Regions from separate parts of the Parabacteroides caeci genome, predicted to be linked through region 3. Evidence: riboswitches for the same ligand, from Rfam matches in the RefSeq annotation. Region 3 holds a riboswitch; each other region holds the start of a gene.
What was found. A riboswitch is a leader RNA that binds a small molecule or an ion and turns the genes downstream of it on or off. The one in region 3 is predicted to bind cobalamin.
Positions count from the first base shown of each region.

Region 1: it holds a riboswitch for cobalamin, as region 3 does, so the genes downstream of both, NBH15_RS05985 (cysteine-rich CWC family protein) here and NBH15_RS17080 (RNA polymerase sigma-70 factor) in region 3, are expected to answer to the same signal.
Region 2: it holds a riboswitch for cobalamin, as region 3 does, so the genes downstream of both, NBH15_RS23020 (TonB-dependent receptor) here and NBH15_RS17080 (RNA polymerase sigma-70 factor) in region 3, are expected to answer to the same signal.
Region 4: it holds a riboswitch for cobalamin, as region 3 does, so the genes downstream of both, NBH15_RS05965 (putative transporter) here and NBH15_RS17080 (RNA polymerase sigma-70 factor) in region 3, are expected to answer to the same signal.

Region 1 covers NZ_JAMOKT010000008.1:67,877-75,005, forward strand. The annotation lists gene NBH15_RS05975 (acyl-CoA carboxylase biotin carboxyl carrier protein subunit) at 1-273, opposite strand, end outside; gene accC (acetyl-CoA carboxylase biotin carboxylase subunit) at 311-1,825, opposite strand; gene NBH15_RS05985 (cysteine-rich CWC family protein) at 1,827-2,042, opposite strand; cobalamin riboswitch at 2,102-2,299, opposite strand; gene NBH15_RS05990 (threonine/serine exporter family protein) at 2,436-3,203, shown strand; gene NBH15_RS05995 (threonine/serine exporter family protein) at 3,200-3,688, shown strand; gene NBH15_RS06000 (DUF6064 family protein) at 3,713-4,441, shown strand; gene NBH15_RS06005 (anaerobic ribonucleoside triphosphate reductase) at 4,760-6,967, shown strand; gene nrdG (anaerobic ribonucleoside-triphosphate reductase activating protein) at 6,977-7,129, shown strand, end outside.
Region 2 covers NZ_JAMOKT010000060.1:18,871-27,414, reverse strand. The annotation lists gene NBH15_RS23030 (MATE family efflux transporter) at 1-234, shown strand, start outside; gene NBH15_RS23025 (Ig-like domain-containing protein) at 700-2,238, opposite strand; gene NBH15_RS23020 (TonB-dependent receptor) at 2,263-4,623, opposite strand; cobalamin riboswitch at 4,755-4,957, opposite strand; gene NBH15_RS23015 (O-acetylhomoserine aminocarboxypropyltransferase/cysteine synthase family protein) at 5,077-6,357, shown strand; gene NBH15_RS23010 (DUF6383 domain-containing protein) at 6,646-8,544, opposite strand, start outside.
Region 3 covers NZ_JAMOKT010000035.1:33,847-42,390, reverse strand. The annotation lists gene NBH15_RS17110 (ATP-binding protein) at 1-693, shown strand, start outside; gene NBH15_RS17105 (HNH endonuclease) at 699-2,126, shown strand; gene NBH15_RS17100 (hypothetical protein) at 2,123-2,404, shown strand; gene NBH15_RS17095 (YkvA family protein) at 2,642-3,046, shown strand; gene NBH15_RS17090 (SEL1-like repeat protein) at 3,133-3,888, shown strand; gene NBH15_RS17085 (PD-(D/E)XK nuclease domain-containing ATP-binding protein) at 4,072-5,634, shown strand; cobalamin riboswitch at 5,685-5,882, shown strand; gene NBH15_RS17080 (RNA polymerase sigma-70 factor) at 6,118-6,735, shown strand; gene NBH15_RS17075 (FecR family protein) at 6,810-7,820, shown strand; gene NBH15_RS17070 (SusC/RagA family TonB-linked outer membrane protein) at 7,881-8,544, shown strand, end outside.
Region 4 covers NZ_JAMOKT010000008.1:58,728-67,271, reverse strand. The annotation lists gene NBH15_RS05970 (acyl-CoA carboxylase subunit beta) at 1-1,178, shown strand, start outside; cobalamin riboswitch at 1,334-1,530, shown strand; gene NBH15_RS05965 (putative transporter) at 1,653-3,329, shown strand; gene NBH15_RS05960 (F0F1 ATP synthase subunit gamma) at 3,442-4,299, opposite strand; gene atpA (F0F1 ATP synthase subunit alpha) at 4,316-5,905, opposite strand; gene NBH15_RS05950 (F0F1 ATP synthase subunit delta) at 5,919-6,461, opposite strand; gene atpF (F0F1 ATP synthase subunit B) at 6,465-6,965, opposite strand; gene atpE (ATP synthase F0 subunit C) at 6,979-7,233, opposite strand; gene atpB (F0F1 ATP synthase subunit A) at 7,284-8,342, opposite strand; gene NBH15_RS05930 (hypothetical protein) at 8,323-8,544, opposite strand, start outside.

The DNA.
Region 1 (7,129 bases), on a different contig from region 3:
ATTCCTGCGCATACGCAAATATTTCACCTGCGTATCAACAATATCCACACCATAAGAGAGGAAATGGGTATTCACCGTATAGTTTTTACCACTTTCTCCGCGGATCAGTTCTGCATTATACGAAACACCGTTGTGCAAAATAGAACAGGCGCCATTTTCGGCCATTACGACATCGACTTCATAAGGGATACCGTCAATAGTCAACCGGACTTTGTTTCCATCTTTACTGACCAACGAAACATCCGCAACTCTTTTTCCAATATGTATTTCCATAAATAATAATTATTCAATAGTGCTAATGTGCCGATTATTAAATACGCAGGACTCCTTTTTGTAATCCGAATTCACGCCAGCGGCTGATCGGACGATTGTCGGAAGCCTGACCGGATCTGTTTTCCTCCAGATTGACCAGATAATCTATATAGGCAGCGATCATAGCTATATTTTCAGTCTCTGTTCCACCCTCTTCTACGGGATGTTGCAATTGTCCGGCATTTTTTTCAATAAAAGAAGTATCATACTTTCCCTGCACAAAGTCGGATGTATCCATAATCCGACGTAAGTAACCGATATTCGTTTTCAACCCGGTAATCTTATGCTCATGCAATACCCGCCGCATGCGTTCGATCGCATATTGGCGCGTTGTCGCCCAAACGATCAGTTTTCCGATCATCGGGTCGTAATAAACCGGTATTTCATATCCTTCATACACATAACTGTCTACACGGACACCGATGCCGTTCGGCTCTGTCAATTGTTTAATGACACCGGGAGAAGGCATAAAACCGGCTTCTGTATCTTCTGCACAGATACGGCATTCAATGGCATGTCCGCGCTGGACGATCTCCTCCTGGCGGATATGGAGTGGTTCGTTGTTAGCCACCCGGATCTGTTCTTTTACCAGATCGACGCCTAAAACTTCCTCGGTAATCGGATGCTCCACTTGGAGACGCGTATTCATTTCCAGAAAATAAAAATTCCGATGTTTGTCCACCAAAAACTCAATGGTACCAGCACCGGAATAGTTGACAGCTTTTGCCGCAGCAACAGCCTTTTCACCCATATTTTTTCTTAACTCGGGAGTAATGAACGGAGACGGACTTTCCTCCACGATTTTCTGATTACGACGTTGAACGGAACATTCACGTTCGCAAAGATGGATTACATTCCCGTGATTGTCACCCAATACCTGAAATTCGATATGATGAGGTTCCTCTACGAATTTCTCCAGATAAACTGTGTCGTCACCAAAAGACGATAACGATTCCGAACGGGCAGAATGATAAGCTTCCACCACATCTTCTTCTTTATAGCTCAGTCGCATCCCTTTTCCTCCGCCTCCCATAGAGGCTTTCAGCATAACGGGGAAACCGATTTCCTTACATATCCGAACGGCTTCGGCAGCATCCTGCAACGGTTGTTGCGTTCCCGGAACAACCGGCACACCAGCCTCGATCATCCGCTTACGGGCTGATATCTTATCGCCCATCGCCTCCATCGTCTCAGCAGCCGGGCCAATAAAAATAATATTTTCCTCTTTACATCTGCGGGCAAAAGCTGCATTTTCCGAAAGGAAACCATAACCGGGATGAATGGCATCGGCTTTATGAATTTTTGCCGCTTGGATAATCTTTTCAATATCCAGATAACTATCTTTTGATGCAGCAGGCCCTATCAGGCAGGCCTCATCAGCATAAAGTACATGTCGTGCCGCCCGGTCAGCTTCCGAAAAAACAGCCACAGACTGTATTCCCATCTCCCGGCAGGAACGCATCACACGTACGGCGATCTCGCCACGGTTTGCAATTAATATCTTCCGTATCATATCAATGCTTTAAATGTTTATAACGGGGATTCACCTCACAGGCATAGAAATATTTCTTGATCTCATTCAAACAGGAGTTGCACAAACATCCCGGATAATGGACCTTCACATAAGCAAGCTGGAGTTCATCCAATTTCACAGGCACACAATGACAGGCGGATATATCATCTACCCGACAAACAAAAGAGCCCCCACAACGCGGACAATCTTTCTCCATAAATCTGATAAATTTAGAATAAACAATCATTTCGAACCCGTATCCTAACCCACGAGGATATGAGCCTTTAACGAACGGCAGGTCTTCTGACTGACTCCCATCCTGAAGCCTTCCCGACACATGTCAGTGGCATAAGTTGTTTTCAGGATGTTATTAGAGCTTCACAGCAGCGGGACTGTCCGGGATTTACACCCGATTCCCTTTTAATCTGTATTTCCAGAATCAAAAATACAGAACCATTTCGGTGCAAAACTACAAAAATAAAAGACAAAACAATGATATAAAATAAGTTTTTTATACTTTTGCGCCCCGGTTTAGGTTTATCGCCCGTTTTTCCGCCAGCAAAAAGAAACATTCCGGAATAAAATCCGGTTCATATATAAAAAGTACGACATGAGTAGAAATGAATCTTTGCTACCCGTAGCCAAATTCATCGCAGAGTACTCCGCCCATATGATGGGATGCGGGGTACACACATCCCGGGTAGTCCGGAGTTCCAAACGAATAGGAGAAGCATATGGCGCTGATGTTAAAATCAGCATTTTTCAGAAAAATATTATTCTGACGATCTCCGACAATGATACGAAAGAAACATACAGCGAGGTGATCGATATCCCCGCTCTTCCGATAAGTTTCGAGAAGAACGCCAAACTGAGCGCTCTGAGTTGGGAAACGTATGACAAACATTTGCCGTTGGAAGAATTAAAAGATAAATATGAGAAGATTATCGCCAGCCCGCATATCGATCCGCTTTTCGTTCTGATACTGGTGGGCTTTGCCAATGCCTCTTTCTGCCGCCTGTTTGGGGGAGACATAACCTCGATGGGGATTGTCTTTTCTGCGACTATCACCGGTTTTTTCCTGAAACAACAGATGCAGATCCGGAAATTCAATCATTACATAATCTTCGTGGTATCGGCCTTTATTGCATCGCTTTGTGCCTCTACAGCGTTGATATTCGACACGACCTCGGACATTGCACTGGCAACGAGCGTCCTGTTCCTGATACCGGGCGTACCGCTGATCAATGGGGTTATCGACATTGTCGAAGGGTATATACTGACCGGTTTTGCCCGGCTGGTCAATGCGCTGATGCTGATTATCTGTATCGCGATCGGGCTTTCTTTCACATTAATGATGGTAAAAAACAATTTGATATGATAGTATTGGATATTCTTTTAGACGGACTTTTTGCAGCCATTGCAGGTATTGGTTTCGGTGCGATTTCCGACCCACCCATGCGGGCATTTCCTTACATTGCCTTGCTGGCTGCCGTAGGCCATGCCTGCCGATTCTGCCTGATGACTTTCTTCGGGGTGGATATCGCTACCGCCTCCCTGTTCGGGGCATTGGTGATCGGATTCGGAAGTTTGTGGCTGGGAGGCAGGATTTACTGCCCGATGACAGTGCTTTATATCCCGGCTTTATTGCCGATGATCCCAGGCAAATTTGCCTACAACATGGTTTTCTCGCTGATCATGTTCCTCCAGACGATGGACGAACCGGTACAGAAAGCGAAATATATTGAAATGTTCATGTCGAACGGTTTCGTTACCTTCACCGCGATCTTCATGCTGACGGTCGGTGCGACACTGCCGATCTTCCTCCTGCCGGGTAAGGCTTTTTCATTAACACGACGCAAATAAAATCATCAGCATACGAATAACTCTATGGAAATTTTCTGGAAAACGATAGGACTCTACAATGCAGCAACCTGGGAATGGCAACTGGGAATTATCCTGATCGGGATAATACTGACCGTCCTGCTGACCCGCAACCCTCAGCCGTGGGTAAAGAACGGAATGAAAATCTATCTGATTGCCGTCTATCTGTGGATATCAGTCATCTACTACTACATCTACTGTGCCGAGCGCAGCTACAACGAAGTGATGGCCTTATTCTGGGCGATCATGGCGATACTATGGGGATGGGATGCCTTGTCAGGATACACCACTTTCGAACGTACCCGCAAATATGACTGGTTAGCGTACTTCCTGTTTGCCATGCCGTTTATCTATCCGCTTATATCGATGGCACGGGGACTGACTTTCCCGGAAATGACTTCGCCGGTCATGCCTTGTTCGGTCGTTGTTTTCACCATCGGACTCCTGTTGTTCTTCTCTAAGAATATCAACATGTTCATAATCCTGTTTCTGACACACTGGTCGCTGATCGGCTTGTCGAAAACATATTACTTCAATATCCCGGAAGATTTCCTGCTGGCCAGTGCTTCCGTCCCGGCGTTATATCTTTTCTTCAAAGAATATTTCGCCAACAACCTGCACACCGGCTCGAAGCCGAATGCGAAATATGTAAACTTATTACTTATCCTGGTCTGCGTTGCCATTGGGATATTACTGACGACAACCATGTTTATCGAATTACTGAAAGACAAATAGCAATCCGAATAAGCAATTATAGATATTTCGTACCATCAACAGACAGGGCGATCGACCGGAATCGCCCCTGTTTTTTTCTGTTTTTTTGCATAAACAATTGATACATTTCACATTATACCCCATTATCACCAAACAGCCTTTTTGGGAAAACTTTTTATCATCAAAACCTTCAAAGTTTTCCATTTTTACAAATATCGTATCTGATTTACAAGAGTTTGACATAATTTAACCCGTTAAAAGTTTTCCAAAAAGAAAACCATATAATAATTGAGCATACCTTTGCAGAAGAATAAAAAGTAATACACCAATACAATTATCATGATTCAGACAGTTATCAAAAGGGATGGACGTATCGTCGGATTTAATGAGGAAAAAATAGTAACGGCGATCCGTAAAGCGATGCTGCATACGGAAAATGGAGAAGATTTGCAGTTGATCCGACAGATCACGGATCATATTTCATTCAAAGGAGAACCGCAAATGACAGTCGAAGCGATTCAGGACGCTGTCGAACTGGAACTAATGAACAGTAGCCGCAAGGATGTGGCTCAGAAATACATTGCCTACCGCAATCAGCGCAGTGTTGCCCGTAAAGCAAAAACCCGCGATATGTTCCTGGAAATCATCAATATCAAGTCGAACGACATTACCCGCGAAAATGCAAATATGAACGCAGATACCCCCGCAGGTATGATGATGAAATTTTCCAGTGAGACGACCAAACCGTTCGTTGACGATTACCTGTTGAGCGAAGAGGTAAAAGAGGCGGTTGCCAACAATTACCTGCATATTCATGATAAAGATTATTACCCGACCAAGAGCCTGACTTGCGTACAACATCCGCTGGATCGCATCCTTAAATATGGATTCTCGGCCGGACACGGTGAATCGCGCCCCGCCAAACGTATCGAAACGGCAAGTATCCTGGGATGTATCTCTTTAGAAACTGCACAAAATGAGATGCATGGCGGACAGGCGATCCCGGCTTTCGATTTTTACCTGGCACCTTATGTGCGTAACAGCTATATCGAAGAAGTCAAAAATCTGGAAGATCTGAATGGCGTAGACTATTCACACCTTTATAATAAAGAAATAGACGATTATGTAACCCGTCCGCTGGATGGCCTGACCGGAGACAAACGACTCGTACAGCATGCTATCAATAAAACCGTCAGCCGCGTTCATCAGTCCATGGAGGCTTTCATCCACAACATGAACACGATCCATTCACGCGGTGGTAACCAGGTGGTATTCAGTTCCATCAACTACGGAACGGATACGTCTGCCGAAGGCCGCTGCATTATCCGTGAATTGCTGAAAAGCACATACCGGGGTGTCGGCAACGGCGAAACTGCCATTTTCCCGATTCAGATATGGAAAAAGAAACGGGGCGTAAGTTATCTGCCGGAAGACCGGAACTATGACCTGTATGAACTGGCCTGCAAAGTGACAGCCCGCCGCTTCTTCCCGAATTTCCTGAACCTGGATGCCACATTCAATCAGCATGAAGACTGGAGAGCCGACGATCCCGAACGTTACAAATACGAAGTGGCAACCATGGGATGCCGTACCCGCGTATTCGAAAACCGTTTCGGACCGAAAACATCTATCGGACGCGGCAACCTGTCGTTCTCGACGATCAACATCGTACGTCTGGCAATCGAATGCATGGATATTAAAAATAAGGAAGAGCGGATTGCCCGTTTCTTCGCAAAACTGGATGAAATGCTGGAAACTACGGCCCTTCAACTTCATGAACGTATGGAATTTCAGAAAACGGCTTATGCCAAACAGTTCCCACTGCTGATGTCCTCTTTATGGCTGGGCAGCGAGAAACTGAAACCGACCGATACAATTGCCCCGGTCATCAACCAGGGCACACTGGGAATCGGATTCATCGGACTGGCAGAATGCCTGGTTGCCCTGACCGGCAAACATCACGGCGAAGATGCAGCCTCACAGGAACTGGGATTACGGATCGTGACTTATATGCGCGACCGTGTAAACCAGTTCTCGGAACGTTATCAGCATAATTACAGTGTACTGGCAACTCCGGCAGAAGGACTTTCCGGTAAGTTTACCGCTAGAGACCGCAAAAAATTCGGACCGTTACCCGGTATTACCGACCGAGATTATTACACGAATTCCAACCATGTCCCGGTATATTACAAATGTAGCGCCCGCCATAAAGCAGAAGTAGAAGCCCCTTACCACGCACTGACAGGCGGCGGCCATATCTTCTATGTGGAAATAGACGGCGACGCCACCCACAACCCGGAAGTGATCATGAAGGTGGTCGACATGATGGATAAATACAATATCGGCTACGGCTCGGTAAACCATAACCGCAACCGCTGTCTGGATTGTGGCTACGAAAACGCAGCCAACCATCTGGACGAATGCCCCAAATGCGGCAGCAAACATCTGGACAAGCTACAACGCATCACCGGCTATCTGGTAGGTACAACCGATCGCTGGAACAATGCCAAGTTAGCGGAGTTGAATGACAGAATTATTCATAATTAGAAAAATACGATGTTATCGATTATTGATATTATAGAAGATACGACTGTAGACGGTCCGGGATTCCGGACCGCTATCTACGCTGCCGGCTGCCCAAACCAGTGTCCGGGTTGCCATAACCCTGAATCGTGGGATATCAATAAGGGCCGACCTGTTCCTACTGAA
Region 2 (8,544 bases), on a different contig from region 3:
TTCATGATGCTGGAGATCACTATGCAGGGCTTGTTCTACGGAACAGGACGGACGGTTCCTCCTGCAATCATCAGCATTACCTTCAACTCGTTGCGTATACCGATGGCTATTGTATTATCAGCCATGGGATTGGGAATTGTCGGTGTATGGTGGGCAATCAGTATCTCCAGCATGCTGAAAGGAATCGTTTCCTTTATCTGGTTCAGGGCCTTACAAAAGAAGATATTGAAGTGAGAAGTTCTATTATACCAACACTATAGTGCTACTACGGCTAACACGGTGTGCTATCTGTTATGACACTACTGTCCTACATTTGAATCTGTAATATACCGGATCGAAGCAACATATACAACTTCAATCTATAGATTTCAGCCTTCAGACGCTTCAACAGATTAGTAATCAAACTGCCGCCCTGAAGGGATGAAATGATAAAAGATGTATACGAAAATCCGGACCAGGACAACCTCCAGCAAAACATAGGACCTTTGACTTCAAAACATATATGTTTTGTAATCAAAGGTCCCTTATTTACAAATCAAAACACCTATACCTTGTAAAACGAATAACTACCCGTTGTCCAACGGGTAACTACTGGCCGGGGCATGGCTGCCTACCGGTCGGAATACAAATCAGCAATGCATCCCTTCAGCCAAATGTTTTGAAATATGGTGGATCACACCGGCTGAAACCTGAAAGAGATCAATCGTTTTCTACTACACGGATCATATCAAAGTAGAATTCGCCAGCCACTTCCGTTCCTTTTTCTACAGTACCAGTCTTGGTGTCGTAGATGTAGATGATGGCATTGGCATCAGCTTCGGTATTCACGCCAAAATAGGCTTTCTCGTTGAAGAGAACAGAACGCTGAGAAAAACGGCCACCGCTGTAAGCCAACTCCTTACCATTGTAGCTCAAGCGCGTCTTTTCGCCTGTAGCAAGGTCGATGATGGAATAATAGTGGCTATAGCTGTCGATCTGTGTACCGGCAGCATCGTTGCGTGCATATGCAAGCGCCTTACCATTACCCAGATATTGAATGGTAAGCAGTTTGCCGTCTGCATTCGGGTATCCCTCATAAGTGGAGTCGAAATCTGTCTCACCACTCTTGATACGCAACAAGTGTCCTTGCTCCATCTCTCCCGTGTCGGTGAGTGCAGCCAGGTAGAGGTTTCCATTCTCGTCATACATTACACAATTCTGCATCAGTTCCCCATAGGCGCTTCCTGCCATTTCCTGAGCAAGTGAGTTACGCTTGTTGCTTTCTACTGCCAGTGTAGAAGGATCGAGAACAGCAGTATAGAAAGCTGTTGTCGTCTTACCACTCTTGCCGGAAAGACCGTTCTTTCCATAATAGAAATAGAAAAGCTTTTGGGACTTTTCATTATAGGTGAGAATACCCGATGTAGTAAACTTCTTTGTCTCTTCCCCTTCTACCTCAGATTTCGGCAATGGGATATTCAATGTACCTTCTTCAAGAATCGACATGTTATCAGCGTTCAACTTGCTCCAGTTAATTTTACTTGCGTCACCGTTAGCAGACATGATGACAAGCGTGTTATCGTCAATCCAAGCATGGGTATAAGAACGTACCTTATACGTATTTGTCTTGAACGGGCGTTCTGCTACCACCACAACTTTGTTATCCTTAATTTGATACTTTACAAAACTATTCTCGTTTGAAGATATCTGGTAGTAATATTTACCCTTCGAGATAGATTCCATAGAGTACTCGCCAAGCTCTGCTCCTTCCCTTTTAACGGTGATGGTTCCCATATCAGCTGTCAACTTATTGATGCTGTTTACAATAGTTGTATTCTTGCTACTCATGCCGCCATGCTTCCCTACCGTCAGGAACAAGTCGAAGTGATACTTGCTTTCGTCGAAAGCAGGAGCATCGCTGGACACCGTGACAGCGCAAGTGGCAGTAAAAGCACCATCATCCGTTTTTACGGTGATCGTCGCCGTACCTTCGGCAACAGCAGTGACTACACCTTTATCTACTGTAGCGATCTTATCGTCCGAACTGGTCCATGAAACAGTTGTTACGGTTGCATTTTCCGGGGCGACGGTAGCCGTCAGTGTTCCTGTAGTTCCCGTCTTCAAGGCTAATGTAGTCGGGGAAACTGTGACTGCGGTAACAGGCACGTCTTTTACTTCATCGTCATCAGAACAAGCCGTGAATGCAAATGAGATCAGGGCTGTCATGAAGGCTAACAAGGCAAATTTGAACTTCTTCATTTTCTTTTGTTTTTAATATGAATGTTAATTAATAAAGACTCTGAATTTCGCAAAGAAAGCACGTCCGGGCTTTTGCAGCTTATAATTGTCGTAAGCCGTTTCATCGAGGAAGTTGGTACACTCCAATGCGATATTGTAGCGATCATGCTTCCATGAGTAAGTAGCATTGGCATTGCAAATGTGTTGCGAGGGAATACGCGCCTTTGTATCACGGTTGCCATAGGCTTCCCAGGTCAGAAAATACCAATGTACCCACTGGAACGTACAACCTAACCGCAACTTGCCGCCTTGTTGCCAAAGGTTACGGAACGTATAACTTGCCTCCGCACTGCCGAACAGCCAGGGACGGTTAGGCACAAGGTTGTTGTAGGTGGCAGAAGGCTTGCCGTCTTCCTTATACTTCTGCTGGTCGCGGGCATCCTGGTAACTGACATTAGCCATGAGTTGCAACCGTCCGTCCCAGTCGTAGCTGACTTCACCTTCCACTCCTTTGATATGAACAGCGGGATCGTTGACATACTGCAACATACCTTCTTTTTCGATAACGGAAGTTTGTATATAGTTGTCCACATAACGCAGAAAACCGTTTGCCTCGTAATAGACGGTATGACGGGCGGCCGGACGCCATGTCCCGAACAAGGCTAAATTAACATTGTTACTCTTCTCCGGCTCTAACGCCACATTGGCATAGACAGTCGTTCCGTTGCCTAACAGTTCCCGGGCAATAGGCAAACGTACACTATGCTCGTATGAAATCTTTACCGCCAACGGGTTGAAGAACGTATAACGCAGTCCGGCTCCGTATCCTAAATAGTTTTTCGTAGTCGAACCTTGTACCTTGTCCGAGCCGGTTACGGTGGATTGATCGGTCTGCCGGATATTGGGATGGTTCACGTAGTCTTTGGCAAAGAATACATTCTGCATCTTGCCGTCGAAAAGCGATTGACTGTAAGTCAGTCCGACGATATGTTTGGTTACCGCATCGTTAGACGGCTCGAAACTCTGGTCTAAATCGTCGTAGCGGTCGTTGCCCGTCCGGCTCAGATTATAGTTCAGGTTAAAGCCGTGATGCTCATTCAGCTGATAATCCAAATTGGCACGAGCAATAGTCAGCGGACGCTTATAGTGACGTATGGAGCGTTCGCCGCCACGGATTTCGTTGCGTTGACTCACGATGTAGCCTCCGTCCCAATAATATTTACGGTAGGCGGTATCAATGGTGATGGAATGATCCCATGTGTGTGACAAGGTCGCCTTCAATGTCATGTTTTCTGTGAGAAAGTTGCATTTGTTGTACCGTGCCGACACATTCCACGCATCCGAATTACGCTCCGCCATGCCATACACTTTGGTCTGTACGGAGCCGGTTTGCAGTTCCTTGTCTGTTTTGGAATAAGATGCCGACACAAAGAATTCGTCCGCCCAAAATTTGCCTACCATTCCTGCTTCTATCTGTGCTAAAAGCGAAAAATAACCGTCATGGAAACGTTTGGGATTGCCATAGATGAATTGGTCGCCAGTCTCGTCACGCATCTGAACATCCTTCATCCGGTAGTCATTTTTCGAATAGTTGATGCCAACGGTAGGACGCACAATCAAGCCTGTGCGTTGTTCCACAAACAGTGCATTCAGGTCGGCACTGTGTGTATGAAAGGAACCAATACTGTAAGATGCATCCAGAAAGTTCTCCTTCTCCGCCTTGGTAATAATGTTGACGGCACCGCCCAATGCATCCGTTCCCAACGAAGCAGGCACTACCCCTTTATAGATCTCCACCCGGTCAATCAGGTTGACAGGCAGATTGGCAAGCGTCACATTACTACCCTTACTGTCCAAAGGCACGCCATCGATGAAATAACGGACAGAATTACCCGATAACCCGTTGATGGAAAGATCAAAATCGGAACCGACTCCTCCTTCTTCCCGGACCTTTATTCCAGTCGTCCGGTTCACTATATCAGTCAGATTCTTCAACGAGTTGATCTGCGATTTTACATCAAGGGCATTTACAGAGAAAGCACCTTCCTTGATCTTCTGTGTTTTCGATTTGCCATACACCTCGACTGTGTTCAGGGTAACGGAATTTTCAGCCATAACGAAATCGAGCGTCTTGTTCCTGCGGATATCGAGAGTTGTTTTTATTGTATTATAGCCCAGTAGGGTAATTATAAGGGTATGTTTTCCTGGTTTCATGCTTAGTGAATAGCGCCCCCGGTCGTCGGTGTATGTCCCTGCCGTCGTATTTTCGATGGCAACAGTAACCGTAGGAAGCGGAGCACCATCTTCTCCCCTCACCTCTCCGGACAGCGTGACCCTGTCTTGCGCCGCCAGACTTACAGGGAACAAACAAATAAACAACAAAAATACATGTATGAAACCTCTCATTCCATCAAAAACATTATATATTAACGACAGGCTTTCGATAAAACTGAACGGAACACATGAACAGCCAGAACTCTCTACAGGATACAACCAAGTCCTTACTTACATGTTTTTCAGCCTTATTCCTCGAAAGCTTAAAACTACTGATTCTGGCAGGTCTTCTGACTTACTCCGTCATTGAACGTCCTTCCCATTCATTGCGAACAGTGGATTGAGTTGTGTTCAACGACTTTGGCGGAGCTTACAGCAGCGGGTCTGTTCAGGATTTTCACCTGATTCCCTTTTCATCACTTTTCCGTAGAACTGGATTTGTGACACCAAAACCGGGGACAAAGGTAAAGATTATTTTTAAACAGTACCCTATTTTTTATAAATGATCGTAGATTTGTATTAATGGAACGAACTATTCTTTACTTTTGTCAGCAGAATATAATTACATAGCAAACATTTAATAATATGAGCAATTCATTCAAGCCGGCAACTTTGTGTGTGCAGGGTGGCTGGCAACCTAAAAAAGGAGAACCGCGCGTTCTGCCTATCTATCAGAGTACTACCTTCAAGTATGAGACCAGCGAACAGATGGCGAAACTGTTCGATCTGGAAGAGAGTGGTTATTTCTATACCCGTCTGCAAAACCCGACCAACGATGCCGTTGCATCCAAGATCGCCGCTTTGGAAGGTGGTGTGGCAGCAATGCTGACTTCATCGGGACAGGCTGCCAACTTCTTTGCCTGTTTCAATATCTGCGAAGCCGGCGACCATATCGTAAGCGCAACCGGTATTTATGGCGGTACATACAATCTGTTGTCCGTTACCCTGAAAAAGCTGGGCATCGAATGTACATTCATCAACCAGGATGCCAGTGAAGAGGAGATCAGTAAGGCGTTCCGCCCGAATACAAAGTTATTGTTCGGTGAAACGATCTCCAACCCGGGAGTGATGGTACTGGATATTGAAAAGTTTGCCCGTATCGCTCACAAACATGGCGTTCCATTGATCATCGACAATACATTTGCCACACCGATCAACTGTCGCCCATTCGAATGGGGTGCCGATATCATTACGCATTCTACGACCAAATATATGGACGGACATGCGACTGCCGTCGGAGGTTGTATCGTCGACAGCGGTAACTTCGATTGGGAAGCGCATGCAGACAAATACCCGGGTCTCTGCCAGCCGGATGATTCTTATCACGGCCTGACTTACACAAAGACATTCGGGAAACTGGCATATATCACTAAGGCTACCAGCCAGTTGATGCGTGACCTGGGTTCTATCCAGTCTCCGCAAAATGCTTTCCTGCTGAACCTGGGACTGGAAACATTGCATCTACGCATGCCGCAACATTGTAAAAACGCACTAGCCGTAGCTAAATGGCTTCAGAATTGCGACAAAGTAGCCTGGGTAAACTATCCGGATCTGGAAGGAAATAAATATTACGAACTGACAAAGAAATATCTTCCGAACGGTTCATGCGGTGTCCTGTCATTCGGCTTGAAAGGCGGACGCGAGGTATCTATCAAATTTATGGACAGCCTGAAACTGGCAGCTATCGTTACTCATGTGGCCGATGCCCGTACTTGTGTGCTTCATCCGGCAAGCCATACGCATCGCCAGTTGACCGACGAACAATTGAAGGAAGCCGGTATCGCTCCGGACCTGATCCGTTTCTCTGTCGGCATCGAAAGTGCGGACGATATCATTGCGGATATCGAGCAGGCTTTAAATCAGTAATCAATAGTTATTCAACAGGAAATCGTATTGTATAGAATACGGTTTCCTATTAAACATAATGAACTCCGTTTCCAGGAGCTCATTAAAAACAAAACCCCGATGGTATTAAATACCGCCGGGGTTGTTTTTTGTCCATTTCCTCCCTTCGCAGGGATACTCATGGATGAACTTTATTTTATTTTTATTACTAAAATTACGCTTCCAATCTGTTCGCCTTCACAGGCTACTTGCCCTTCCCCATAGGGGAAAGGCAGAGAAGCTATTTTCTATTTAATTATTCTTTAATTCTTATTTTACGATTGCTTTAACAGCAGCTTCGCCTTCAACAGCTACAACTACGATACCTGCAGGAGCAGAGATAGTTGCTTCGTCAGAAGAAAGAACTGTGCTAGCAATTGTCTGACCAAGAACGTTGCTGATAGTAACAGTCTTATTAGCAGCACCCTTGATTGTGATGTCACCGTTACCAGCGATTACAGTTACAGCAGAAGTTGTGATATCTTCAGTATCTGTAGCCATTTCATCATTTTCGATGTTTTCAACATTGAAAATAAGAGCACCGTCACCACCTGTCTTAGCATTGTTGAATTCAGATTTTTCGTCTGTCAATACAATGCAACCATTCTGCATCTTGATCCATGCTGCTTTTTCAGGAGCGATAATTTTACCGTCATAATTGTTAGATTCAATCAAGAATGAATTTCCAACACCTTCTTCTGTTACAGTAGAAGCGCCATCAGGATTTGTATAACGGAATGACCAAGTATAGTTCTTATGGTTATCACCCTTCAGACTATTGATGTATTTCGTATTAATACCTGCTTTAGTATAAGCCTTAACAATTTCTTCTACATTCAGATCTTTCGGATCCATGTTTTCAAAACCATTAACCAATATGATCAAGCTGTCGCCAGTCTTGATAGCTTTTACAAAACCAACACGAGTGTAACCTGCTTTAACATCAGTATAAGGTTTATCCTGACCTACTGTAGCAACAGAATCTGCAAAGCTTACCAAATATTTACCATATTCGAATCCAGCTTTTCCAGGAGTAGCATGAACACAATGTGCAGCATCTGTTGGATTACCATCAGCATCTACGTGATGAGAATTTTCAGTACAAGGAGTACCTTCAACAGCTTCCTGATCCTGACGAGATACAGAAATCAAATACTGAGGTTTGATATAACCAAGACCGCTTGTTATATTAACAGCATCAATACGGAATGACAAACCAGCTTCAGCCTTATCAGCAGTCCAGATACCTAAGTAAGCAACACCTTTATTCTTCAATTCTTTGTTAGTTTCATCCATCAAATATTCGTGACGAATATTTTCGTAGAATCTCAAGCTATCAGGACCATCAACAGCGCTTTCACCTAATGCAACATTGTTGAAACGACGATACAAAGGAGCGTCATCAATTTCTACAGAGAATGCAGAAGTACGAGTTTCTTTCAAATTCTGAACTTTCAGATAAACATTGTTATCATCAACACCAACTTTACGAACATCAGTGTAAGAAGCTGTATCGATCAAAGCATAGTAATGAGTAGCTTTGTCATTATTTTCTTTCAGATAGAATACAGCAGGTTTGCCTGTTGCAGATACTGCATATCTCTTTTCAGCATCAGCCATGATATACTTTCCTGTAGATTTCAGTTTCAATGTGTAAGCTTTTCTTACAAGCTTTTTCATTGAAGCGATAGCACTTGTAGTATAACCATATCCTACACCATCTTTATCCATAGCAGCCAGTTCAAAAGTAGATTTAGCACCTACATATAAAACTGAATCAGCAGCATCACTTGAAGTACCCATGTATTTGTCATCTGCAAATTCATGTAAATATCTCAATTTGTAAGTAGTAACAGTCAAAGAATCTTTATCCAGGAATCTGTAACCTACATAAGGATTAGCTTTTACATTTGCAGGGTCTTTTGTGAAATTAGAAGCTGAAATTTCAGATCCAACTACTGTAGATGGACCATCAGTATATAACTGTAAAGAAGCATCAACTACTACATTTTCAAATTCACGGTTAGTAATCTTGATAGGAGAAGTTTCAGCCATTTCTGCATTTGTACGAGTTTTTTCTACAACCCACTGGAATGCAGGCATATGCCAAGGATCCATATTCTTGTCAAGAGTTACCCATTGAGCAGTGCTATCACCATACAAAGGAAC
Region 3 (8,544 bases):
ACTTTGCCACCCACATTAAATAGCATGAGTATAAGCGTGGATAAAGTTATATCCAATCATCAATATGAAGAACGTATCGAACGAAATATGAAAGCATGTCTCAACACTCGTATTGATAGTTTGAAACGGGGGTGGAAAGGAGAAATGTTGAATACAGTCCATTCAACTTCTTGGAAAGAATTGTTTGATAAGCCATGTATAATCAATTTGTCTTATGTTGGGGATGATGGGGATAAGTCTTTCTTTATGGCTTTGATTTTACAATTCTTATATGAATATCGTGCGGCTTTAGCTGAAATTGGACAAGTGGATTTCAATGACAATAGTTGTAAGCATCTTACTGTTATAGAGGAAGCTCATCGGGTAATGGCAAAATGCGACAATCAAGAGTTACCTCAATATAAATCGGCCATGATGTTCTGCAATATGCTTTCAGAAATTCGTGCATACGGTGAAGGTATGTTCCTAGTGGATCAAGTGCCGACAAGATTGATACCGGATGCTATCAAGAACACGAACTTAAAGATCACTCACCGATTGGTTGCCGAAGATGATTGCAAAGCCATTGGTGAATCGATGGGATTGAGTGAAGAACAGCGGAAGGTGATTGTCAAATTGATGACCGGGCAATGTATTGTTTCCAGTTCGTTATCGACTGATACTTATTGGATACAGGTGGATAAAATAAAGTAAGAGATATGTCTTATATAGGAAAAATGGAACAGAATGCCTCTTCAGATTCTTTAAGCTCACAAAGCTTGGAGAATTTGAAGATCTCTGAATCCGATTGGAAAGAAAAAAGTTTGGAAGACAAGATAGAGTACGCGAGAGCTATTGATTCGCGTATTGCTGAAATACAAGAACAAACAGGACTATCTAAAGACGCAATCTTCCAAGTTTATTTCCCGGAAATAGAAACCGTCAGAACAAGACAATATGGATGGGATGGAAAGACGGTCAATGATGTGAAATACACGATGCAACCGTTCGTTTCATCTACGGGAAAAGTTTACCGAGGTGTATTCCCTGAATTTCTGGAAAAATGTGAGATCATTCTTCCAGATTATTGTATGTCTGATGAGTTTTGGAGTGAATATGGTAACAGATCAGACCGAATGCAAATGAAATATGCAACTGTCGGATTAAAAGAAGAATTGACGAAAGATCCTTCATTAAAGGATACCTTAAACTTGAGTGATCGGCAATTTGCGGATATCATGGCTGAGAAAGATAAAATAGAAGGTTTGACGTGGCATCATGATATTAATTTTGGAAGGATGAAATTGATTGATGAAAAAGTTCATTCTTTTAAAGAACATCAACATTCTGGAGGAATGGCTACTTGGAATGACCGTTGGATTCAAAGCCATCTGATTGACATCTCTAAGTTGGAGAATGTCAAAGACTATATGGAAACAGACAGGTATGTTTGTGGAAAATTTGCAATGCCTGAACTTGAATATGTTAGAGAGATTCTTCCATTAGAAAATACGGATTTGCTAATAGCTCGAATTGATGAATTGAATGGTAGAAAACCTCCTAAGGCCATTGATTCGGATCGGGCTATAGCGGAGTTGCTTGAACCTATAAAGGATAAAATAGATTCACTTTATTTGGAAGCTCCAGCAGACAATGCTCAAGTAGAGGCGATTTCCGATGTAATGCTCCGAGTGGAGGGATTGGAATATGATAAATGGAAAGATCTTTCTTTTGATAAACGGATGGGAGTATTACAGCAATTAGAAAATGAAGTTGCCAGAATCGCTCATCGACCATCATGTGTTGTTGTATCTCAAAGTTTGGGAGAGGGGCATTGGGGGTATTATGAGCAAGGAAGCAATTGTATTACAATTAATAAAGATTATGTAGAATCAACAGAGTGCTATGAGGCGGTCTTGGACACATTGATTCATGAGGGGCGTCATGCTTACCAGGATTATAACTTGAATGTACGTGAGACGCATCCTCGTCATGGAGAGGTCTCCAATTGGAACTTGAACGAACTTCACGGTTATCAAGATGTGGAACATTGTGGCTTCAAAGCATATCAATTGCAACCTTTGGAGTCAGATGCACAGGCTTTTGCGGAAGATGTTGTAAAATCATATCAAGATAAATTGACATGAAAGAAGAAATAACAAAAATTCTAATAGAACGTGGTTATCCTGAAAAACAGGCGTTATCGGTTGCCTGTGATTTGCAGGAAATGGATAATCTGTTTCAAACAGCTTTTCAATGTTGGTTGAATACGGAAGAAGAACAAGACTTTCAGATAGAAGGTTTTAAATTGTCCGAGCTAAAACAAAAATTTAGTATGACCTATCCTGCCGCTTTATTGACAATGGATTGGTTGATTAAAGAACCGGAGTTGGCGAAGGAGTGTATAAACAGAGGAATAAGATAATAGAATTATGTCAACATTTGTATTAACCCCCAAATGTAACATCCCGCTTAGTCATGGGATAAAGATAGAGAAAGGAACAGTTCCTTTTATAGTGGAAATTCCGTTCGGACATTTGCCCTTTGATTCCATAGCATCAAAGAATATGGTGAAAAATTGTCTATTGGCCAGAGGAATTGACATATCTGGTCATGAAAGTATATTGAGTGGTGCCTTTTTTGATTTTAAGAAAATGTAAGAATGGATTTAATCTCTCGCTTTCTGCGATCCGATTGGATTAAGAAAACTGCACATTATGCTTATAATCCCAAGCGGCTGAGGGCTTTGGTCCTTCGGCTTGGGATTTATTTGTCGAAGAAGGGACCCACTCGATTGAAGGAGCAAACAAAGTTGTTATATAGCTACCTGAAAGATGTGTCAACCGGGAAGTATAAGGATTATCATACGAACAGCCTAATCTTTATCATTGCGGCTGCGACTTATTTGATTACTCCGGTTGACTTTGTTCCGGATATGTTGCCTTTGGGGTTGATGGATGATTTGATGATTATTTCTTGGGTCTTGAATGTGACATCGGATGAGTTGAAGCGGTATAGATTAGCCAATAAGACAGATAAAAATCTCTCGGACTCAGACAAGATATGACAGATTATCTGATTTATATTTGTTGTGTTTATTTGATGTAGGTGTAGTGACAAAATGTATCGTTAATGGATTAAAACGTTTGAATTATGGATATTTTAGCGAAGCAAGTAAATGACTACTTGAAAAAAGAGTATGAACTGAACTTTCTGTTTGATGAGGAGAAAGGAGAATTTAACTTTTCAATTGACATGAATCATGTTTGCTTGGAGGTAAGGATTATTTGCAGGGAAGAGGACAAACAGGTACTCTTATTTGCGTATGTGCCAATCAAGATACAAGAAAGTCTATACATGTCCGTGTTCCGTTTTATCAATAAGATACACATGAAAAATTATGATTCGGTTTGTTTGTTTATTAATGAGGACTGCAACAAGCTAATGTCCCAATCTGCATTGAATGTAGGAAGTGATTTTCGCATAGACAAAGAAGTGTTTCGATATTCCTTTTGCCCTTTGCTGAATATATTGGACGACCATTTTGTAGAATTACTCAGAATCCTATCTTGCGAAGATGGAAATCAAAAGAAGCAAGATGAGATATCAGCATTGGTTTCGTTGTCGGAACAAAATGATCCGGAAGCACAATATCTGTTGGGAATCAAATATTACAAAGGGGAAGAGGTGGAACAAGACTTGGAGCAGGCGATTAGTTTTTGGGAGGCTTCCATTTCCAACGGACGTGAAGCAACAATGGTTACGTTGCAAGATTGCATGGAGGACTTGACGAAAAAAGTAAAAGAGGCTTCGGAAGCGCAGGAGTATGAAAAGGCATCTTCTTTACAGGCCTTGATCGATAAAATCGAAAATTTATTGAACTTATACGGCAAGGAATCCGAATCTTGAACAATACAAAAAAGTCTTCTCTAGTGAATAACTAACGGCTGGGGAGAGTCGTTAACTTACGAGTAGGAAAATGGTTGGTTATTCACTTGGAGAGTCTCTTAATTCATTTATAGAATTTTTGTGGCAGATGAATTTGCAAAACAGAATCACTGTCGTAACTTTGTTGTAAAAGAAATTACGATTATGGAATTGCAACGACGACTTTATCCGATAGGTATACAGACTTTTTCCGAGATTAGAGAAAAGGACTATTTGTATATTGATAAAACGGAATATGTTTACCGCATGACACATGCTGATTCTAAATATGTATTCCTGAGCCGTCCACGTCGATTCGGCAAATCGCTGCTTACCTCGACGCTACATGCCTATTTCGAGGGACGTAAAGAGTTGTTTGAAGGATTGGCTATGGAGGGGCTGGAGAAGGAATGGGTAGCCTATCCGGTACTCCATTTTGATGTCAGTATGGCGAAGCATGTGGATGAGGCCCGTTTGAACCGTATGCTGGATTTCCTCTTGTCGGGATATGAGGACCGTTATGATTGCCATATAGGGAAGAAAGATGTCAATATCCGGCTGGCGAATTTGATACAATGTGCTTACAAGCGGACAGGACGGCAAGTGGTCGTGCTGATCGATGAATATGATGCGCCGCTTCTTGACGTGATGCACGAAGAGGAAAACTTGCCTGTGTTACGAAACGTGATGCGTAATTTCTACAGTCCGCTGAAGGCTTGCGATCCTTATCTGCGTTATGTCTTCCTGACCGGTATTACGAAGTTTTCCCAATTAAGTATATTCAGTGAACTGAACAATATAAAGAATATCAGCATGGACGGTTCATATTCCGCTATTTGCGGTATCACGCAAGAGGAGATGTTGACGCAAATGAATCATGATTTGGAATTGCTTGCGAGCAGGATGCAGATTACCTGTCTGGAACTTGTTGCACGTTTGAGGGATAATTATGACGGTTATCATTTTACTTACCCATCGCCCGACATCTATAATCCTTTCAGCTTGCTGAATGCTTTTGCGGACGGTAAAATCGGTTCTTATTGGTTCGGCAGTGGTACACCAACCTATTTGATCGAGATGCTGAACAAATATCATGTAAAGCCTCAGCAGATCGGAGGTCGGAAAGTTATCTCCGAATCGTTCGATGCACCGACAGAGCGGATGACGGACATCACCCCGCTGCTCTATCAAAGCGGTTATATCACGATAAAAGACTACTCCGAACTCACGGAACTTTATACGCTCGACATTCCCAATAAAGAGGTACGTATGGGGCTGATGAAAAGTTTGTTGCCCGGTTATCTTCACCAACATACCGCCGATGGTCTTACAACGGTTGCGCTTCTTTTCGAGGCGATAGCCGGAGAGCGGATGGACGATGCCCTTTGTTTATTGCAGACTTTCCTTTCCACGATCCCCAAATGCGATAATACCGATTATGAAGGGCATTACCAGTCTTTGCTATATACCATATTCAGTTTGCTTGGCATGTATGTGGATGTGGAAGTTCGTACCCCCCGTGGTCGTGTGGATATGGTGATGCGGACGAAAACGACGCTTTATGTCGTGGAGTTAAAGCTCGATAAAACGGCGGATGCAGCCATGAACCAGATAGATTTGCGGAATTATCCCGAACGTTTTGCTTTGTGCGGGTTGCCCGTCGTGAAAGTTGCCATCGGTTTCGACCGAGAGCGACATACTATCAGCGATTGGCAGATAAGGTTCTAATCACCCCAACAAGAAAATAAAGATTTTGTACAAATCTAGTAAAAATGTATTATATTTGCGACATGCATTGTTCCGGACCTGTATTCGCAGGAAAGGATTAAAAGGGAATCGGGTGAAAATCCCGGACAGTCCCGCTGCTGTAAGCTTCATAACGGATTGGGCAACACTAGTGCCACTGTTCTTCTTTGAATGGGAAGGCGCTCAAACCGGAAGTAAGTCAGAAGACCTGCAAGGCATATTCTTTCGACGGCTTCGAGGAAAGGCCGGATGAGAAAAACAAGACATCTGATGTCTTTCTATTCTTGTTCCATTCCCTGTTTGCCGTCTTTTAAGATCTGTTTTTAATTATTTTGCCATAATAATTAGGAAAAGAGGCATGGATCGCTTGACGGGATGAGCTCCGTCGGTGGTTCATGCTTTTATTTTTGTGATGAATAAAAGGTTAAAGATTGTGCGAGTATTGAAATAAAATATTTAAGTTTGTTGGCGGGTTTATTTAAATCTAAATTAATGGATGTAAAAAGAGAGACCATACTACGTATTAATAAGGGAGATACAAATGCTTTTAAGTTATTGTATGCGACCTATTATACCTATTTGTGCGCGATTGCAGTAAAGTATGTATATAAGCCGGAAATAGCAGAAGAGATTGTAAATGATGTTTTTTTGAATGTATGGAATAATCGGTCGTCATTAGTTTATCCCGTCAAAGCTTATTTGATACGTGCCGTTCAAAACCAGTGTTTGAGTTTTTACAGGAAAAAGCGCTTAGAAGAGGTGCCGGTCTCTGATATAAACGGCTATGTGATTGATGTTCATGAGCAATTGATCTGTTTAGAATCTTCACCTTTGGCTTGTTTGGAAAATAAAGAGTTAACCGATCTGATAAGTAGGGCTATCGACCAGTTGCCTGCGAAGTGTCGCGAAATTTTTATTCAACACCTTTATTATAATAAAACCTATGAAGAAATAGCCCGGATGAAAAATATTTCTTCCAGTACGGTCCGGGTACAAATTAAGCAAGGATTATCTAAGTTGAAAGTATTATTGGGGAATTTATATCCTGTTGTCTGCTTATTATTGGATATTTTTCAAAAATAATTCATTTTAGTATAAACGGATTATTGAAAAATGGCGTATCTATTTATGTAGATATGAATTTATTTGAAAATATTATGGATACAGAATATATACGTAAACTGATAATCGGCCACTTTTTGGGCAATTTGTCAGACACTGAAAAAAAAGAACTTTTCCAGTGGTTGCAGGTTGATAAAAAGAATCAGCAGTTGTTTTCGGAAATGTCGGACTGGTGGGCCATCTCCCATGTTCCTTATTTTTCTTCCCGGGTGGAGCTTGGTTTCCAGAAACATTTTGGTGAGTTGATGGCTAAAGAGGCGGGGGTTTCTTCAAAAAGAATATTCTTTATTCGTCCTTGGTTACAAATCGTTGCAACAGTAATGATCATGCTGGCTATAGGCGGTTTATCTTATTATGCAGGTGTATTGACGGATGAACAGGATTCGGAGATTATTCGTTTTCAGACCTCTGTACCATTGGGATCACGTTCGAAAGTAACTTTGGCCGATGGGTCGGTGGTTTGGCTGAATGCTGGTTCTTCTCTTTCCTATAATAAAGATTTTTCAGAAAAGTCTCGTGATGTTTACCTGACAGGGGAGGCATATTTTGAAGTAACCCCGGACTCTTTGAAACCATTTATAGTGAACTCTGACAATCTGAGTGTAAAAGTATTGGGAACGACTTTTGATGTCAGGGCCTATCAGGATGAGGAGTTGGTGAATGTTGTGTTGCGAACCGGAAAAGTTGACGTGGCGTTGAATAACGAACCGGATACAAAAATAATACGCTTACAACCTAATGAGAAGTTGAGTTATAATAAAATAGATAATGAGCTGAAGAAAACAACAGTAAATGCGGATGATGTTTGTGACTGGGTAAATGGGAAAATGAAATTTACAAAGATTCCCTTTGGCATATTAGCGAGAGATTTAGAGAGAAAATATAACATAAAGATTGTAATAGAGAGCAACTCTTTGCAGGAAGAGGCTTTTACGGGGAGTTTTACTTCCGAGCATACGATATATGATATTTTGAATGAAATTGATGTTGAAAAACAATATCGATGGGAACAAACCGGAAATATGTTTGTAATCCGGGATAAATAATTGATCCGAGAAAGGACATTACGATTAGACTGAATAATAATCTTATTAAATCTGAAATTCATGAAATTAACCAATTTGAAGAGAAATGGAAGGTGTTTGATGACCTTGTGTATGTTCGCAAGCTTGCCGATGACCACAGAGGCGGTTTTTGCTGCGGACTTAAAATCTTGTTACTTATCTGTTCAGAACCAGAGTACCACTTTGCAGGAGCTGTTCGATTTGATTGAAGAGAAGTTTGATTACTCTTTTTTAATTCGTGACAAAAACCTGAATTTGAATGAACGGGTAGTTGTCGACTGGGAAAAAAACTCCGTAGAAACTCTTTTGAGAAAAGCGTTGCAAAATCAGCATGCTGATTTTGTTATAAATGATAAGCGAATTATCATTTATAAGTCAAATTCTAAACAGAAAAATTACGGAGTATCTGATCAGCAGCAAGTGAGGCGTATTACTGTTAGGGTGACAGATGCTTTGGGACCGGTAGTAGGAGCCAGTGTTGTCGAAAAAGGTACGACCAATGGCGGCATTACCGATATGGATGGGAAAATGACGTTGGAGTTTCAAGGAACGGAAAAGATAATAGAGATATCTTATATCGGATATGCAAAGCAGACCATAAAAGTAACATCTTCTGTTGTCGATGTTCAGCTGAAAGAAGATACGCAGACGTTGGATGAAGTTGTGGTCGTAGGTTTCGGTGTTCAGAAAAAAGAGAATCTGACAG
Region 4 (8,544 bases), on a different contig from region 3:
AAAACGGAGCGCCGGTAATTGCCCTGAATGATTCGGGTGGTGCCCGTATTCAGGAAGGGGTCAGCAGTCTGGCCGGATATGCTTCCATTTTCTATCAGAATACGATGGCCTCGGGAGTGGTTCCGCAGATTTCTGCGATCCTCGGACCTTGTGCCGGAGGAGCCTGCTATTCGCCTGCGTTGACCGATTTTATTTTTATGGTGAAAGAAAAAAGCCATATGTTTATCACCGGTCCGGACGTGGTCAAGGCGGTTACCCATGAAGAAGTAGGAAAAGAAGAATTGGGCGGTGCTTATACACATAGTACCAAGAGCGGTGTTACTCATTTTATGTGTGATACGGAAGAAGAAACATTAATGAGTATCCGCGAATTACTCGGTTTTCTTCCGGCCAATAATATGGAAGATGCCCCACTTGTTCCTTGTACGGATGATATCCGCCGCGAAGAAGAATCGTTGCAGGAGGTGATTCCGGATGATCCGAATATTCCTTATGATATAAAAGATATTATTGAACCGGTGGTGGATAATCACTATTTCTTTGAGGTAATGCCGCATTTTGCAAAAAACATCGTAGTCGGTTTTGCCCGTTTAGGCGGACGTACGGTCGGTATCGTTGCCAACCAGCCGGCATTCCTGGCAGGTGTGCTGGATATCGATGCTTCGGATAAGGCGGCTCGTTTCATCCGTTTTTGCGATTGTTTCAATATTCCGCTGGTTACTTTTGAAGATGTACCCGGTTTTCTTCCGGGATGTACCCAGGAGCACGACGGTATTATCCGCCACGGCGCGAAGATCGTCTATGCTTATGCGGAAGCGACCGTACCTAAAATCACGTTGATTACCCGGAAAGCCTATGGCGGTGCTTATATCGTTATGTCGAGCAAACCGACCGGTGCCGATGTTAATCTGGCTTACCCAATGGCGGAGATTGCCGTTATGGGAGCAGAAGGGGCTGTTAATATCTTATATAGAAAAGCAACCGGAGAAGAGAAAGAGCGGGCTATGAAAGAGTATGCGGAAAACTTCTCTAATCCCTACCGGGCCGCTGAGCAAGGATTTATCGACGAGATTATCATGCCGCGGCAGACTCGTTTCAAGCTGATACAGGCGTTGGAGATGGCAAAGAACAAAAGCCAGAGCAATCCGCCGAAAAAACATGGCAATATGCCATTGTAACGATTTGATTTTGTTGTTAGAATTATGAATGGTAAATCCCTGTCGACCGTGAGGCTGGCAGGGATTTCTGCTTATGTCATAGTTTTATAAATAAACAGGAACGTAAAAGTTTAAAAAAACTTGTATTTATCATATTGATTTTGTCTTTTATTTTGTAGCTTTGCCTCCGAATTGGTTTCGTGTTGTCTGTTCGGATGATACGGATTAAAAGGGAATCGGGTGTAAATCCCGGACAGTCCCGCTGCTGTGAAGCTCTAATAACATCCTGAAAACAACTTATGCCACTGACATGTGTCGGGAAGGCTTCAGGATGGGAGTCAGTCAGAAGACCTGCCGTTCGTTAAAGGCTGTTTTTCCTCGTGGGTTAGGGAAATGGTTCGAAAAGAATATTAATTCTAAATTGTATGAAAATCATGGAGAAGCTTTGTTCGCGTTGTGGCGTGGAGTTTTGCTGTGCCTCAAAAGTGATTGACTATGGAATGGATTCATGAATTATTATGGGGAGAAGGTATCGGACATTCCATCCTTTTACTGTCTCTGGTTATTGCCATAGGGATCCAACTTGGGAAAATCAAAGTATTTGGGATTTCTCTGGGGATAACCCTGGTATTGTTTGTCGGCATTCTACTGGGACATTTTGGGTTTACAATCAATCCGTCTGTCATTCATTTCTTTAAAGAGTTTGGATTGATCCTGTTTGTTTATTCAGTCGGCATGCAGGTCGGACCCGGTTTTTTCTCTTCTTTTAAGAAAGGGGGGATGACTTTGAATGGTCTGGCTTGCGGAATTGTCTTTCTCGGGGTTATGATGGCCTTGGTGATACATTTTGTGACAGGAATCCCTATTCCGACGATGGTCGGTATTTTATCGGGTGCAGTGACAAATACACCGGGACTGGGGGCTGCTCAACAGGCATTTAGTGATATGACGGGGGCTTCCGATGATACGATTGCATTGGGATATGCCGTTGCTTATCCGCTGGGAGTCGTCGGTATCATCCTTTCCATGTTGTTTGTCCGGTATATTTTTCATATAAGTTTTGACCAGGAGACGAAAAAGCTGGAAGAAGAGAATAATGTGCATAATAGTGAGGCTACACCTATATCGCTGATAGTGAAGAATCCGGCTCTTTTTGGCAGGAAGATAATGGAGCTTGCCGCCCTGTTGGAGCATAGGGAATTTGTCATATCCCGTATTTGGCGTAACAAGACCAATAAAGTGGACATTGTTACCGGCAGTACGATTTTGGAAGAAGATGATAAAATATTCGTGATCACGACAGAACATGATGCGGAAACTATAAAAACCTTTATCGGTCAAGAGATAGAGATGGACCGTAAACAATGGATTCCCGCCGAAAGTGCTTTTGTCAGCCGCCGCATTTTGGTGACAAAGCCGGAACTGACGGGCACTAAACTGGGGGATTTGCAGTTACGCCGTTTGCATGGTATCAATGTCACACGTGTGAATCGTGCCGGAGTGGAACTGGTAGCAACACAAGGTTTGCAATTGCAGGTTGGCGACCGTGTAACCGTAGTTGGTAGTGAACTGGCTGTCGATAAGGTGGGTATGATATTGGGTAATTCGATGAAACGTCTGAATGAACCGAACCTGATTCCAATATTTATCGGTATCGCTTTAGGTATTATTCTGGGAAGTATTCCAATTAGTTTCCCAGGGATTCCTCAACCTATCAAGCTGGGTTTGGCAGGTGGTCCGTTGGTTGTCGCTATCCTGATCAGCCGTTTCGGATACCGTTATAAACTGGTTACTTATACTACCCAGAGTGCCAATCTGATGCTCCGGGAGATTGGTATAACCATGTTCCTTGCCTGTGTCGGGCTGAGTGCCGGGGATGGTTTTGTGGATACTATCGTGAATAAAGGCGGATTTGCCTGGATTGGTTACGGTTTTATTATAACAATGCTGCCTTTATTAGTCATCGGATTGATTGGCAGGCATTTTTTTAAACTGAATTACTATACGTTGATGGGATTGCTGGCCGGCAGTACGACGGATCCTCCCGCTTTGGCTTATGCGAATGCAACGGCGGGAAATGATGCTCCGGCAGTAGGTTATGCTACAGTTTATCCGTTGACAATGTTTTTACGTGTACTAACTGCCCAATTAATGATATTATTCTTCTATTAAGTATTAGATTTGGTTGTTAGAAATTGTTCAATAATAATTTTAAAGCCAGGAGCCCCGCCGAAGTGATTCGCCGGGGCTTCGATTTTTTATTGATTACTGATGATGTAAAAGATTATTGACCGCTTCCTCCCATAATATCCAGCAATTCATTGGTGATGGCCTGCTGGCGGTTTTTGTTGTATTGCAACGTCAGTTCCTGGATCAGGTCGTTGGCATTGTCGTTGGCTGTCTGCATGGCAAGCATGCGGGCGGCATGCTCGGAAGTGACAGTGTCGAGCAAGGTCGTGTAGATGTTCAGATGGAGCACTTTGGGGAGCAGTAAGGCAAGCAACTGTTCGGCAGACGGCTCCAGAATATAGTTGCTCGAAGCACTTTCCGGGTCTGCTTCCGGTAAGGAAACCGGAAGGAAAACCTTTTCGGTCAGTATCTGCTCCGCCATATTCTTGAAATGATGGTAGAGTAGTTCCACCCGGTCGACCTGGGTAGAGATATACAACTCCATCAGGGCAGTTGCCAGTAGCGAAGCATCCTCGTAGGCCGGTTTGTCGCCGATCGTAAGGAAGCTATCATTGGTTTGATAACCCGCTTTATGCAGTTCGTCCGCCACCTTTTTACCGACCGGATAAATGCGCACGGTTATACCGTCCGCCTCATACCGGTGGAGACGGGCTGTTAACTCTTTCCATATGTTCGCATTGAAAGCGCCACACAACCCGCTGTTGGAGGAAAAAGCGACGATAGCCACCTGTTTCACCTCACGAACAGCTGCGTAGGGCGAACTCATATCGCTTTCAGCCGACAGCGTGCCCCTTAATATGGCGCTCAGCTTACTCTCGTATTCGAGCATATGTTCGACAATCGTCTGCGTATGATGCAGTTTGGCAGAAGACACCATCCTCATGGCGGAGGTGATCTTCTGCGTGTTTCTGATCGACGCAAGACGGATTTTTATCTCTTTCAGTGATGCCATAGTCTAATTTCTGTTATCAACCTGCTTTATATGCCCCGCTGACCTGGTGGGCTGTTTCTTCCAAGATACGGCTGACTTCATCATTTATCACACCCGATTTTAATATATCGAGTACGTCTTTCTGATGATTGGTGATCAGAGTCTGTAAGAACGCATTTTCAAAATCGTGTACCTTATCCAGCGGAACCTCTTTCAGTAAACCTTTGGTGCCGCAATACAGGATAGCGATTTGCTGTTCTACAGGCATCGGGTTATACTGGGGTTGTATCAATAGTTGTGTATTTTTCTGTCCTTTGTCGATCGTGAAGGCGGTTACCGCATCCATATCGCCGCCGAATTTCGTGAATGATTCCAGTTCGCGAAACTGTGCTTGGTCGATTTTCAGCGTACCGGCCACCTTCTTCATCGCTTTCAACTGTGCGTTACCACCCACCCGGGATACGGAAATACCCACGTTGATAGCCGGACGGTTTCCCTGGTTGAACAGGTCTGTTTCCAGAAATATCTGTCCGTCGGTGATGGAAATTACGTTGGTCGGGATATAAGCCGACACATCACCCGCCTGCGTCTCGATAATCGGCAGGGCAGTGAGCGAACCGCCACCTTTTACCTTATCTTTCATGCTGTCGGGCAGGTCGTTCATCTGGCTGGCTACTTCCTGTTGGTTGATGATTTTCGCTGCACGTTCCAATAGGCGTGAATGCAGGTAGAAAATATCACCCGGATACGCCTCGCGGCCCGAAGGACGGCGAAGGATCAGGGATACCTCGCGATAAGCGACTGCCTGTTTCGACAAGTCATCATAGACAACTAACGCATGACGTCCGCTGTCGCGGAAATATTCGCCGATGGCAGCTCCGGCAAAAGGAGCGAAATATTGCATGGCAGCCGGGTCGGAAGCAGTGGCACTGACTACGATCGTGTAATCCATCGCCCCTTTTTCCTGTAAGGTGTTTACCAGAGAAGCGACTGTAGATCCTTTCTGTCCGATCGCCACATAGATACAGTAAACTGGATTGCCGGCTTCATAATTACTGCGTTGATTGATGATCGTGTCGATGGCGATCGAGGTTTTACCAGTCTGACGGTCACCGATAATCAATTCACGTTGCCCTCGTCCGATAGGGATCATGGCATCCACCGCTTTGATACCTGTCTGTAACGGTTCGTTTACCGGCTGGCGGAAAATGACACCCGGAGCTTTTCGTTCCAGCGGCATCTGGCATTTCTTTCCGACAATCTCGCCTTTACCGTCGATCGGGTTGCCCAGCGGGTCGATTACACGACCGATCATATTCTCGCTTACGTTGATGGAAGCGATGCGACGTGTACGTTTCACTGTGTCGCCCTCTTTTACCTGGTCGGTCGGGCCGAGCAATACGGCACCTACGTTATCTTCTTCCAGGTTCATCACGATGGCTTCCATTCCGTTGTCGAATTGCAACAATTCGTTGGCTTCGGCATTGTCCAGCCCGTAGATACGTGCTACACCGTCACTGACCTGAAGCACAGTGCCCACCTCTTCCAGATGGATCGTGGTGTTGATACCTTCCAGTTGTTCGCGTAAAATGGCGGAAACTTCACTTACTTTTATCTGGTCTGTCATACGTTTTTCTTTTTTAATTTTTTTCGATTAGCTGATTTCTGATTTCCCGCAGTTGCCGGGCGTAGCTGGCATCTATCCGGGTATTACCGATACGGAGCACGAAGCCACCGATCAGTTCCGGCTTGATCACTCCCATGAATTCGATGGTGTTGCCGGTCTCTTCCTTCAGCCGTTTCTTTAAATGTTCCTGTGTCGCTTCATCTACCGGAGCCGGCGTCTTGAACAACACACGGATGATCTTTTTGTCTTTCCGGTACATATGGATATAAATATATGCCATTAGCGGTAACAAGCTCTCTCTCTTGTGCTGAAGTACCAGGCGGATAAAACGGGTGAACAACTCGCATACTTCCAGGCCGGCGGCGGTAGTCAGCAACTTTACTTTCTCCTCCAGGGGAAAGATTGGGTTGTCGAGCACCGCTTTCAGTCCCGGCTCTTGCTCGAAACTGATGGTCAGCATCTTCATGTCATCATATACCCGGTCCTCCTGCCGCTTGTCTTTTGCCAGCGAAAAGAGTGCCTTGACGTACCGGGAAGAGATTGTACCTACGTCCATATCTTATGATTTACTAAACGAAACATTGTCGAGCAGCCCGTTGATGATCTTTTCCTGTTCATCGGTACGGCTGATTTTCTCTTTCATCACTTTCTCTGCAATGGCGACTGACAGGTCGGCGATTTCGGTGCGGACTTCACGGATGGCTTTGTCCTTTTCTTCACCTATCCGGCGTGTCGCTTCCTCCAGTTGCAGATGTGCCTCAGCGGATGCCTTTTGCCGGGCTGCGCTGATAATCTGTTCTTTTTCGGCCAGGGCTTGTTTCAGAATCTCATTCTGCTGCTCTCTTGCCTGGGCAAGAATCTTTTCGCTTTCGGCCTGGATGCCGGCAAGTTGTTCGTTTGCCTGGCGGGCCGATTCGAGGGAATGATCGATGTATTCTTTCCGTTGTTCCACGGCTTTGATGATTACCGGGAAACCATATTTGGAAAGAATAACAAAGACGATTCCGAAAGAAAGGATCATCCAGAATAAAAGCCCTGCGTCTGGTGTGAGCAATGACATAGTTTACTTTTATTTATTGGAACAATCCTAAGAAACATACTACGATCGCAAACAGGGCAACACCTTCTACCAATGCACCCATGATAAGCATGGACGTACGGATGTCACCGGCTGCCGACGGTTGGCGGCTGATACCTTCGACGGCACCTTTACCGATCAATCCGATACCTATACCTGCACCGATAGCAGCTAATCCTGCTCCTACTGTTGCTCCAAGTTTAGCGATGCCTGCACCGGCTGCTGCTTGTAATAAAATTGCTGATAACATAACTCTCAATCTTTAAAATTAGTAATCTTATTATTAATAAATATGTTTGTTCATTCCCGTACTTTGGCCAATCCGATATAGTTGGCCGACAACAGGGTGAATATATAGGCCTGAAGGCATGCCACCAACAGTTCGAGACAGTTCATAAACACGGTGAACAATACGGATACGATTGTCATCGTACCGTTTATGGCTGTTCCCATCGAGGCGGTGATGAATATCAGGCAAGTCAACGCCAGAATGATTGTATGTCCGGCCATGATATTGGCAAACAGACGGATCATCAGGGCGAACGGCTTGGTGAGTATGCCGAAAAATTCCACGAAGGGCATGATCGGCAACGGTAACTTTAGGAAGATAGGGGCGTTGGGCCAGAATATCTCCTTCCAGTATTCTTTGGTGGCGAACAGATTCACCGCCAGGAACGTACATAAAGCGAGCACGGCGGTAATTGTGATATTGCCGGTGATATTGGCTCCTCCCGGGAAAATCGGAATAATACCGATCAGGTTGTTTATCAGGATGAAGAAGAAGACCGTCAGCAGATAAGAAGAGAAAGGCTTATATTCTTTGCCGATTCCTTCCTTCACTACGCCGTCATGTATGAACATGACCGCCATCTCCATCAACCCGGTAAATCCTCCGGGGGCTTCATACGGATGCTTTTTATACCAGCGGGCGGTACGCAGCACGATGAAAAGCAGTAAGCCACAACTGAGAAGCAGGCCACATACGTTTTTTGTAAGCGACAAGTCCCAGGGTTTTACTTCTTCGCCTCTGCTGTTTTTCTCTACCACCTTTCCGGCATGTTTCCCTTCCTTGGCGATGTAATAGTTATGATGCACATTACCATGATGCAGGTGTGAGGAGAGGAACAAGTCCCATCCGCGTTCTTCGCTTTTCAGCAAGACGGGCAGCGGAATGGAAATCTCTTTCCCGTTCCACTCCGTGATGTGCCAGGTGTAGGCATCCTTGATGTGTGAGAATACGATATCCTGCACATCTACCTCACCTTGTTTCGCATTTGTGGAGGCGCTTACCGGAAAGCTGATGCAAACCAGTAACAAGAAAGTAAACCAAAGCAGGCCGTTATTTTTTATTCTGTTCATCTTTTTCTTTTTTCTCACTAATCATTCTCTTTTTCTCAAACAGATACAATGTATATGTTTCCAGTACAAGATAAATGAAATAGAACAACATCATCGTGAAGCCGAAGGCTTTCAGGTTCTGTCCGACCAAAGCGGCATAAAGCCACAGGAAAACCAGTGCGAGCGTGAATTTGCAAAGGCGGACTACCATATAAGTAACAAC